DNA from 3 places in the Bradyrhizobium sp. CCBAU 25360 genome. Region 3 is predicted to be linked to each of the others. Evidence: predicted binding sites of a transcription regulator. Region 3 holds the regulator's gene; each other region holds the start of a gene.
The links. The regulator LexA, encoded in region 3, represses DNA repair genes until DNA is damaged. The targets are predictions, from matches to a motif close to TGTTCNNNNTGTGTTCNG.

Region 1 (3,272 bases), on a different contig from region 3:
GGTACCACTCGCCTGAGGCGAACGCCGATCGGCATGGATCAAGAAAGGCGGCCTCGAGGCCGCCTTTTTCGTTCGCCTTCAGGACTCCCGGGAGGCGATCGATAACATTCTCGTTAACGGCAGCGACGATGACGCGGTTCGTCCGAAAAAGCCGTGTTCGCTCATCAAAGTTCCGACTCGTGCAGGTCGCCGGCGGCAACGATGCCACCGGGACCAGTTGCAAGCGTGGAACTTCGAACTTGCCGCCGGTTTCCGGAACTGGCCGCTGGTTCGCATTTGATCGGTGCCGACATGGATCGATTGAAGCTCTCGCTGAGGAGGGCGCTACTCGTGGCGCCATTCGTGCTCTGGGGCGGAAACGCTCTCGGGCGGGACGACGGCCGCTACGCGGACTCACCCCTGAAGCCATGGTTCGACAGCCTGCGCAGCCACCTTGGTCCGTGCTGTTCGGATGCGGATGGTTTTGCCGTCGCCGATCCCGACTGGGAGTCGCATAACGGGCATTATCGCGTGCGTCTCGACGGCGAGTGGATCGAGGTGCCGGACGAAGCCGTCATCACCGAGCCGAACCGCGCCGGCCGCACCATGGTGTGGCCGGTGAAGACCGCGTTCGGCGTTTCGATCCGCTGCTTCATGCCGGGCAGCATGATCTGACACAGGCCAACGGTCAGCGCTTGCTGGATTTGCGCTTCGACGATTTCTTGGTTGTCCTCTTCTTGGTCGTCCTCTTCTTGGAGGTCTTCTTGGACGTCTTCTTGGAGGTCTTCTTGGCGGCCTTCTTCGGGACCTTCTTCCCCTTCTTGCGTGCCTTCGACAGTCCGATCGCGATCGCCTGCTTGCGACTCTTCACACGTCCGCCACGGCCTTTGCGACCGCTCTTGGCGGTGCCCTTCTTGTAGCGGCGCATCTCGCTCTCGACATCGCTGCCGGCGCTGCGCGAGTAGCTGCGCTTCTTTGCCTTGCGTGCCATGCATGTTCTCCCTTGGCCGGGGAGAACCATTCGACACGGGCATGGTTCCGAAGGACGCGGACAGTGTTCCAGGCGCAGCCTAGAAGGAATTCGCCAGCTCGATCTCGGCTTCCAGCACCTGGATACGACGTGCGGCCTCGCTGAAGGACAGATCGCGCGCATATTGCGCGGGCTGATACGCTTCTTCGCTCAGCCGTTTCAACCTCAGCCCCTGCGTCCGTGTCATCTGCTCGGCGAGGAAAACCCTGGCGTCGTATTTGCCCTGAACCTGCATGTCGCTTCTCCGTCCTGAAATCGTGACTTGACTATATGTTCTTATTTTGTTCTAACAAGCCATGGACAACAGAATTAATGAAATTCGACGTAAAATCAGCGCCTTGAGGGTTGAGATGGCCGGCGTCGAGGCCTCCGTGCGGTATCTCATCAACGGCGACCGCGATTGCGTCCAGCAAGCCCTGGTGCAGATGGATTTGCGCCGGAAGGTCAATTTGCTGATCGGCGAATGGAAGGCTGCTGGCGGCGGCGATGTCCTGCCTGACGTTCGCGACCGGGTGCGCCTTCGTCTCGTGAAGACAGCCGTCGGTCCCGAGCGCGCGAGCACGCGGCGCTGACACCTTTTGGGGGGGCGCCGTGGAGGAGGACCCGGACACTTACCGGATCTTGAGGTTGCGCGCCGAGATTCTCGAATTGGGCTCGGCCATCCGGCAATTGCAGCGTGCGGGGCTCGACGATGCTGCGGCCCAACTTCTGATCGGACGCAAGCGGGCGCAGCTCGAGCAACTCGTGAAGACGAATGCTGCGAGCCGCCCGCTCAACTCTGAAACGCGTCGCCCGTAACGAGCTGACGCCGGCGCTCGACGATGTGGCGCTCGATTGCCGATCCCGCATCAAGAAAAAAAGCCCCGCGTCGCCGCGGGGCTTTTGATGTCATGTCGGCCTGAGCTCACTTGGTATTGCTCATGCCCTTGCTGCTCTTGTTCGTCATGGTGCCGCCCTGGTCCGAGCCGGGACCGGAGCCGCCCTGGCCGGAAGGATCCGCGCCCTTCGAGGCCTTGGTGTTGGCGCCCGTGGTCTGCGAGGACGACATCGATGATCCGTGTTTGGCCTTGTGCGACTTGGCCTGTGCGGCGAGCGGCGCGGCGGCGAGGCCGGTGGCCAGCATTGCGGTGAGAACGAGTTTTGCCGTTGTCATGCGGGGAACTCCCTGAGTTAAATTGACGCAGGCAGCCAACCGCCATTTGCCGAAGGAGTTCCCGACAAACGCATCTGCCGGGCCGCACGCACGCTTCAAGATTGCTTGTCCTCTGCGAGGATGAACACGACGCCGGTGAGTGTCGCGCCGATCGCGAACGTCGTCACCAATGTGAGGGCGAAGACGATTGCGGCCTGGCTTCCGCCATGATCGAGCAGCTTGGCGACGGCGGGATTGGACAGGATCAGCGTGAGGCTGAAGGCGAGGCCGAGGGCTGCGCCCATCATCGCATGCGTCATCAGCTTGATGAGGCCGGTGGGAGAGATCAGGTCCGACGACTTTTTTGCGCGCATGGGAACCGCATCCCGAACTGACATGCAAACGCGGGCCATATTCGCCGGTTCCAAACGCATGAAGGAATTGTCATCACCGGCTTCATCCGACGTTCATGCCGGGCCTGCGAGGATGAGGGTCAGTAAAACGGGAACATTCGATATGGGTAAGGTAGTCTTTCTTTACCGCTCGCTGGCCTATCGCAACGCGGCTGCGGACATGCTGCGCAAGGCCCGCAAACTGCCGCGCGGTGCGGAGCGAAGTGCGGCCCGCCGCTACGCGAGGGCGCTACGCGATCTCGCTCAGACGGAAGCCTGGCTCGAAGGACGCCTCGCCGAGGAAGCGCGGCCGCCGCGGCAAACCAGGATGGCGGCGTCGGGCTAAAGCACGATCCGGAAAAGTGCGCAGCGGTTTTCCGAAAAGATCATGCTCAAACAACAAACCAAAGCGCGATGACGCTTCATTCTGATCGCATCGCGCTTTAGCCCGAGGCGCGTTGCAATTCGGCTGAGCTGGGGGCGTCGAATTTTCCGGGGGCGGCCGTCGCCGTCTTGCGTGTCAGCGGCACCTTGAGGCGGCACAACAGTCCTTCGGCTCGCCAATCGAATTGCGCCTGTCCACCGAGTTGGGACTCGACGCTCGCTAGCAGGCTCCGCGTGCCGAAGCCGCGCGATTTCGGCGTCATGACGAGCGGACCGCCGGATTCCTCCCAGCTCAGCGTCAGCAGCTGGTCCTCGACCTGCCAGCCGATCGTGAGCCGTCCCGACCTGGTCGAGA
Region 2 (3,272 bases), 120 kb from region 3:
AGGCCAGGCGGATGCGCTGGCTCTCGCCGCCGGACAGCGTGCCGGAGGAGCGGGAGAGGGTGAGGTAGTTGAGGCCGACGTCGAGCAGGAAGGTGAGACGCTCGCGGATTTCCTTCAGGATGCGGCCGGCGATCTCGTTCTGCTGCGCGTTGAGCGCCTCGGGCACGGTCTCGAACCATGCGCCGGCGCCCTTCACCGACAGCTCGGAAATCTCGCCGATATGCTTGCCGCCGATCTTGACGCAGAGCGCCTCGGGCTTGAGCCGAAAGCCCTTGCAGCCCTCGCAGGGCACGTCGTGGAAATACTTCGCCAGCTCCTCGCGCGCCCACTCGCTCTCGGTTTCCCGATAGCGGCGGTTGATGTTGGTGATGACGCCCTCGAACGGCTTCTTGGTGTCGTAGGAGCGCACCCCGTCCTCGTAGGAGAACTTGATCTCGTCCTCGCCGGAGCCGTGGAGGATGGCGTTCTGCGTCTTCTTGGCCAGGTCCTTCCACTTGGTGGTCAGCGTGAATTTGTAGTGCTTGCCGAGCGCAGTCAGCGTCTGCACGTAATAGGGCGACGACGATTTGGCCCAGGGCGCAATCGCGCCCTTACCGATCGCGAGCTCCTTGTCGGGGATGACGAGGTCTTCGTCGACATGCTGCTCGACGCCGAGGCCGCCGCAGGCCGGACACGCGCCATAGGGGTTGTTGAACGAGAACAGGCGCGGCTCGACCTCGGGAATGGTGAAGCCAGAGACCGGGCAGGCGAACTTTTCCGAGAACAGGATGCGCTCGGGTCCGCTCTTGTCGTGGATCTTGGCGGTCTTCTTCTTTTCCTCGGCGGGAGCCGCCGCCGGCGCGTCGGCGAATTCGACGACGGCGAGGCCTTCGGCGAGTTTCAGCGCGGTCTCAAAGCTCTCGGCGAGGCGCTGGCCGATGTCGGCGCGCACCACGATACGATCGACCACGACGTCGATGTCGTGCGGGAATTTCTTGTCGAGAACAGGCGCTTCCGCAAGCTCGTGGAAGGTGCCGTCGATCTTGACGCGCTGAAAGCCCTTCTTGAGCCATTCGGCGAGCTCCTTGCGGTACTCGCCCTTGCGACCGCGCACGACGGGCGCGAGCAGATAGAGGCGGGTGCCCTCGGGCAGCGCCAGCACGCGGTCGACCATCTGCGAGACGGTCTGGCTTTCGATCGGCAGGCCCGTGGCCGGCGAATAGGGCACGCCGACGCGGGCCCAGAGCAGGCGCATGTAGTCGTAGATCTCGGTGACGGTGCCGACGGTGGAGCGCGGGTTCTTCGACGTCGTCTTCTGCTCGATCGAGATCGCCGGCGACAGGCCGTCGATCTGGTCGACGTCAGGCTTCTGCATCATCTCGAGGAACTGGCGCGCATAGGCCGACAGCGATTCGACGTAGCGGCGCTGGCCCTCGGCGTAGATGGTGTCGAAGGCGAGCGAGGATTTGCCGGAGCCGGAGAGGCCGGTGAACACCACCAGCTTGTCGCGGGGAATCTCGACGTCGATGTTCTTGAGGTTGTGCTCGCGCGCGCCACGGATCGTAATTGCGCGCAGGCTGGAGCCCGCGTTCTGTTGTTGGCGCTTCGCCTTGATCACTTCATCCATCCGAGTTGCCCTCAAGGAATCCCATGGGTGCGCGACCGCGCCAATAAAAAAGGCGCGCTCGCCCGGAACCGGGATCGGCGCCGATGGGGTTGTCAGCGAACGTAGGAAGAACGGAGACGGATTTCCAGTGGGACTTGCGAATCGTCAACGGAATGTTGGCGCGCTGGCGGCATCTGGCAGCAGTTGCTGTGCGGAACTGCGCGGGAAGCTGCCGCGAAAACAAAAAGGCCGGCGCAAGGCCGGCCTTTCGTGACGATGGGACGTCGGTAGCGATCAGGACTTCAGATCAATACCGGGCGACCACGGGGCCGCCGAAAGTGTAGTTGAGGCGGACGGTGCCCATGTCGACGTCCTGCTTGATCCGATCGATACGGTCGTTGACGCCGAGGATCGTGAACGAGTTGTTGCGCTTGCCCATGAACAGATGGTCGTATTCGATCGCCACGGACCAGTTCGGTGCGAAGCCGAATTCGATGCCGGTGCCGACCGCGCCACCCCAGCGCGTCTCGCTTGCGCTGTCGAGGACCACGCCGCCCAGCAGGCCGTTATATTTGGCGTGCGTGACGGCCGCGCCACCCTTCACGTACCAGAGCACGTTGTTCCAGGCATAGCCGACCTGGCCGGTGAACAGGCCAAGCGCGTCGATCTTGGTCTGGTTGACCAGCGGCCCAAGCACCACGCTCGTATTCGAGCCCTTCAGGTTGGCCCAGTCGCCTTGGGCTTCAAGGCCGAACACCCAGTTGGCCGACTGCCAGCGATAACCGACCTGTCCGCCGACGACGCCGCCGGTCGCATTGTGACAGCCTTCAGCCGTGTCCGGACCCGCAACACCGAAGATGTTGTTGACGTCCCAGCAATTGCGGCTCGAGGCGCCGCCGCCGTTGATACCGATGTAGAAACCGCTCCAATTGTACATCGCGATCGGCGCGACCGGAGCCTTGGTGTAGGGGCGGGCCGCCAAATCGGCCGCCGAGGCCGGTGCCAACGCGCTGAGTGCGAACAAACCGGCCGAAGCCAGCAAAAGCTTCTTCATATCCATTCCCCAGTTCCGTTTCTCTTTCTGACCTTCCGGAAAGCGGAAGAGCCAGCGGACCTATGACCCGACTAATGTCACTGCTTTACACCATTAAAGCCAAAGGTTGTGTCACCCGGGCGCCACATCTCTCCGAAAACGCGAGCGAGCCGGTTGGCGCGCGAAAAAACAAAAAGGCCGGCGCGAGGCCGGCCTTTCGTGACGATGTGACGTCGGTAGTGATCAGTGCTTCGCAGATCAGTACTTGGCAACCACCGGGGCGCCGAAGTGGTAGTTCACGCCGACCTGCACGGTGTGGAAGTTGAGCGTGCCGGTGGTGACCGGAGCGCCGAGACCGGAGAAGTAGGTCTCGCCGCCGAGGCTGCGATAGAGGTACTCGCCCTTGACCGACCACTGCGGAGCGAAGAACGCCTCGACGCCGGCGCCGACGGTCCAGCCCGAGTGGAACTTGCTGTCGGAGACGGTCACGCCGAGAGCGCTGACGCTGACCTTGTTGTCGATCCAGGCGTAACCACCGGTGCCGTAGAACAGCACGTTGTTGACGGCCCAGCCGATGCGGCCGCGGACGGTGCCGAGCGCGTCGGTCTTGGACGACACGGTGATGCCGAGAGCGGTCGCCGAGGCGCTGACGTC
Region 3 (3,272 bases):
TTGCCTCTGCTCCCGCGCTCGGCTAGAAGACTGTCGGAACATTTCGTCCGAACGTGCCGAGCAGGAGTTTCGCCGTGGCCTTGATGCCGGTTTCCGACGCCCTTGCTGCGGTGCTGGCGGGTGCAGAGCCGCTGCCTGCAGAGATGGTTTCACTCGACGAAGCCTACCATCGCGTGCTCGCGCAGGACGTCGCTGCGCGGCGCACCCAACCGCCCCAGGCGATGTCGGCGATGGACGGCTACGCCGTGCGCGCGGCCGATGCGGCAACGATCGATTCCAGGCTGACGATGATCGGTGAGGTCGCAGCGGGCCGTCCGTTCACGGAAAGGGTCGGCGCCGGCGAAGCCGTGCGGATCTTCACCGGCGGCGTCGTTCCCGACGGCGCCGACGCAGTCGTGATCCAGGAGGACACGATCGCCGAGGGCAAGCACATAACGATCAAGGAAGCCGCGATCGTGGGTCGGCACATCCGCCCCGCCGGCGTTGATTTCCGCGAGGGTGACGTCCTCCTGCGCAAGGGAACCCGTCTGACAGAGCGCGATCTCGCCCTCGCCGCTGGAATGAATCACCCGCAACTCGCCGTCTGCCGTCGTCCGAAGGTCGCGATCCTCGCCACCGGCGATGAACTGGTGATGCCGGGCTCGACGCCCGGGCACGGCCAGATCGTCTATTCCAACGGCTATGCCCTGCACGCGCTCGCCCGCAGCGAGGGCGCCGAGACCATCGACCTCGGTGTTGCCGCGGATACGCTGGAGGCCACCACCGCCGGCATCCGCCGCGCGCGCGAAAGCGGCGCCGACGTCCTGGTCACGACCGGGGGCGCATCGGTCGGCGACCACGATCTGGTCCAGCAGGCGCTGAAGGACGAAGGCATCGCGTTGGCGTTCTGGAAGATCGCGATGCGGCCCGGCAAGCCGATGATGCACGGACGCTTAGGGACGATGGGCGTCATTGGCCTGCCCGGCAATCCCGCGTCGTCCTACGTGTGCGCCTTCCTGTTCATGGTGCCGCTGATTCGCGCGCTGTCGGGCCGTTCGGTGATTCATCACCATCGCGAGCGCGCCGTGCTGGGCCGCGATCTCGGCGCCAATGACCAGCGCGAGGATTATCTGCGCGCGCGCCTGGAGCCGCGCGACGACGGCACGCTCGTCGCCCTTCCCGTCAGCCATCAAGACTCCTCTCTGCTTGCGAATCTTGCTGCAGCACAGGTACTTCTCGTGCGCGCACCGTTTGCGCCAAAGGCCGAGGCCGGCAGCCCCTGCGAAGTGCTGCGGCTCCCCGTCTGAACTGCGCGGCCACACGCATTCCGCGAGTTTCGCTCTGTTCACGGTAAATTAAGCAGTTGCGGAACATGTATCGAACATATAGTGTCCGTTCATGATTTGTTTCGAGGATGTAGCGGCTTATCGCTGAACTCATCGTCTCGGAATCGAACGACATCAACCGGGGGACTTTGGTCGAGATGTTAACGCGCAAACAATACGAGCTTCTGCGGTTCATCAGCGAACGCTTGAAGGAAAGCGGCGTGCCGCCGTCCTTCGACGAGATGAAGGATGCGCTCGACCTGCGCTCGAAGTCAGGCATCCACCGCCTGATCACCGCACTCGAGGAGCGCGGCTTCATCCGCCGGCTGCCCAACCGCGCCCGGGCCATCGAAGTGATCAAGCTGCCGGAGCTCCAAGCTGCCGCCGGCAACCGACGCGGCTTCACGCCAAGTGTCATCGAGGGCAATCTCGGCAAGCTACGCGCGAGCTCCAGCCCGTCCGCGGACGAGGGCGAGCGGCCCGTTGCGGTGCCCGTGATGGGCCGCATCGCGGCCGGCACCCCCATCGAGGCGTTGCAGACCCGCAGCCACACCATCAGCGTGCCGCCGGACATGCTCGGCTCCGGCGAGCATTACGCGCTCGAAGTGCGCGGCGATTCCATGGTCGAGGCCGGCATCCTCGACGGCGACATGGCGCTGATCCAGCGCAACGAGAGCGCCGATACCGGCGACATCGTGGTGGCGCTGATCGACGACGAGGAAGCCACGCTCAAGCGCTTCCGCCGCCGCGGCGCCTCGATCGCGCTGGAGCCCGCCAATGCCGCTTACGAGGTGCGCATCCTACCGCCGAACCGCGTGAAGATTCAGGGCAAGCTGATCGGGCTTTACCGCAAGTACTGATACCGGAGTCTTCAGCGCCTCGCGCGCGCCTTCGGTCGGCATCGCCGATCAGAGATTGGAGCGGATGATGGTCCGCTCCGGCTGGATAGTCTTTCTGGTTCTGCACAGATTGTCCGGCCCCTCCCCCTTTTCGCGACATCCTCGGCAGGCCGCGGGAAGCAACATCGCTTCGCGGCCTTTCGAGTTCGAGGGGGACAGCCCAAATGCGCCGGATCGTTTGAGCGCAGCCGCAGCAACGCTGGTCGCATCATCATGTCGGCTAGGACACGGCCGTGATCCAGAAAATCCGCAACGACCGCAATGCAGCGCGCACGCAACCGAGCTGACGATACTCGGGCTGGCTGGTTTCGCCGGTCGTTGACGCGCGCCTGCCAAATGCACGGAAGCCGACTTTGTTCCTATCGAATTCGGAAAAGATGGAAAAGATAATGTGATCGGGGCTCGCGGATCCCAGCCGCAGATTTGCCTACAACCAAGCAGACCGTCACGTGCTTCCACTCTGGTAGGGGCCTGCGCCTCCAAAGGGGTGCGGGTCGCTATCTCTGCATAGAGGAGCACCCGATGTGTGACTACAGCCTGCATGCCGTCGCGACGCGCCCCGCAGAAGTCGGCGAGACGATCGTCACGACAACATTCCGCGGCACCTCGACGCGCGGCTTCGCCTCCGAAGCCGATCTCTCCGTCGCGGTCTGCCTGCTGCCGGGAACGGAGCTCGCCTTCGCCGATAACGTCCGTTACGACAACCGCTGGATCTGGACGCGCACCGTCAACTCCCGCGTCGGCAAGTTCGGCAAGATCGATCCGCACATTCCCGATCGCCATCATGATGCGATCGAATTCCCGGACGGCAAATCCGTGCTGGTGACGCAGCTCGTCGAGGGCCAGCGCGCAACCGTGCTGCAACTGCCGGTGACCCAGCCGATCGGCGAGCGCGAGCACAAGCCGCAGATCATCGCCGACAGTCGCCCGACGGTCACGCGACTGCCGATCGGCTGACGCCCTCCGGCCCGGCGGGTCCGGGGCCAGGATTGAAATGCCGTCGCCGGCCGATGCCGGCGAGCCCGGTGGGTTTGTGTTTCACGAAATTCGATCGGCGAGCGCCGCCGCA

Region 1: XH81_RS28160 (DUF3072 domain-containing protein) is a predicted target of LexA. The motif match lies at 1,281-1,298, and genes of this name have one in related genera.
Region 2: uvrA (excinuclease ABC subunit UvrA) is a predicted target of LexA. The motif match lies at 1,702-1,719, and genes of this name have one in related genera.

The regions. Positions count from the first base shown of each region.
Region 1 is NZ_LBJA01000043.1:241,321-244,592, reverse strand. Features, by position in the region: gene XH81_RS28175 (Do family serine endopeptidase) at 1-16, shown strand, start outside; gene XH81_RS28170 (hypothetical protein) at 292-654, shown strand; gene XH81_RS28165 (DUF6496 domain-containing protein) at 668-970, opposite strand; gene XH81_RS28160 (DUF3072 domain-containing protein) at 1,050-1,244, opposite strand; gene XH81_RS28155 (hypothetical protein) at 1,360-1,581, shown strand; gene XH81_RS28150 (hypothetical protein) at 1,601-1,807, shown strand; gene XH81_RS28145 (hypothetical protein) at 1,914-2,162, opposite strand; gene XH81_RS28140 (hypothetical protein) at 2,258-2,515, opposite strand; gene XH81_RS28135 (hypothetical protein) at 2,658-2,879, shown strand; gene XH81_RS28130 (HWE histidine kinase domain-containing protein) at 2,977-3,272, opposite strand, start outside.
Region 2 is NZ_LBJA01000036.1:167,193-170,464, forward strand. Features, by position in the region: gene uvrA (excinuclease ABC subunit UvrA) at 1-1,606, opposite strand, end outside; gene XH81_RS13725 (outer membrane protein) at 1,893-2,639, opposite strand; gene XH81_RS13730 (outer membrane protein) at 2,877-3,272, opposite strand, start outside.
Region 3 is NZ_LBJA01000036.1:47,523-50,794, reverse strand. Features, by position in the region: gene XH81_RS13155 (molybdopterin molybdotransferase MoeA) at 75-1,286, shown strand; gene lexA (transcriptional repressor LexA) at 1,463-2,164, shown strand; gene XH81_RS13145 (hypothetical protein) at 2,726-3,160, shown strand.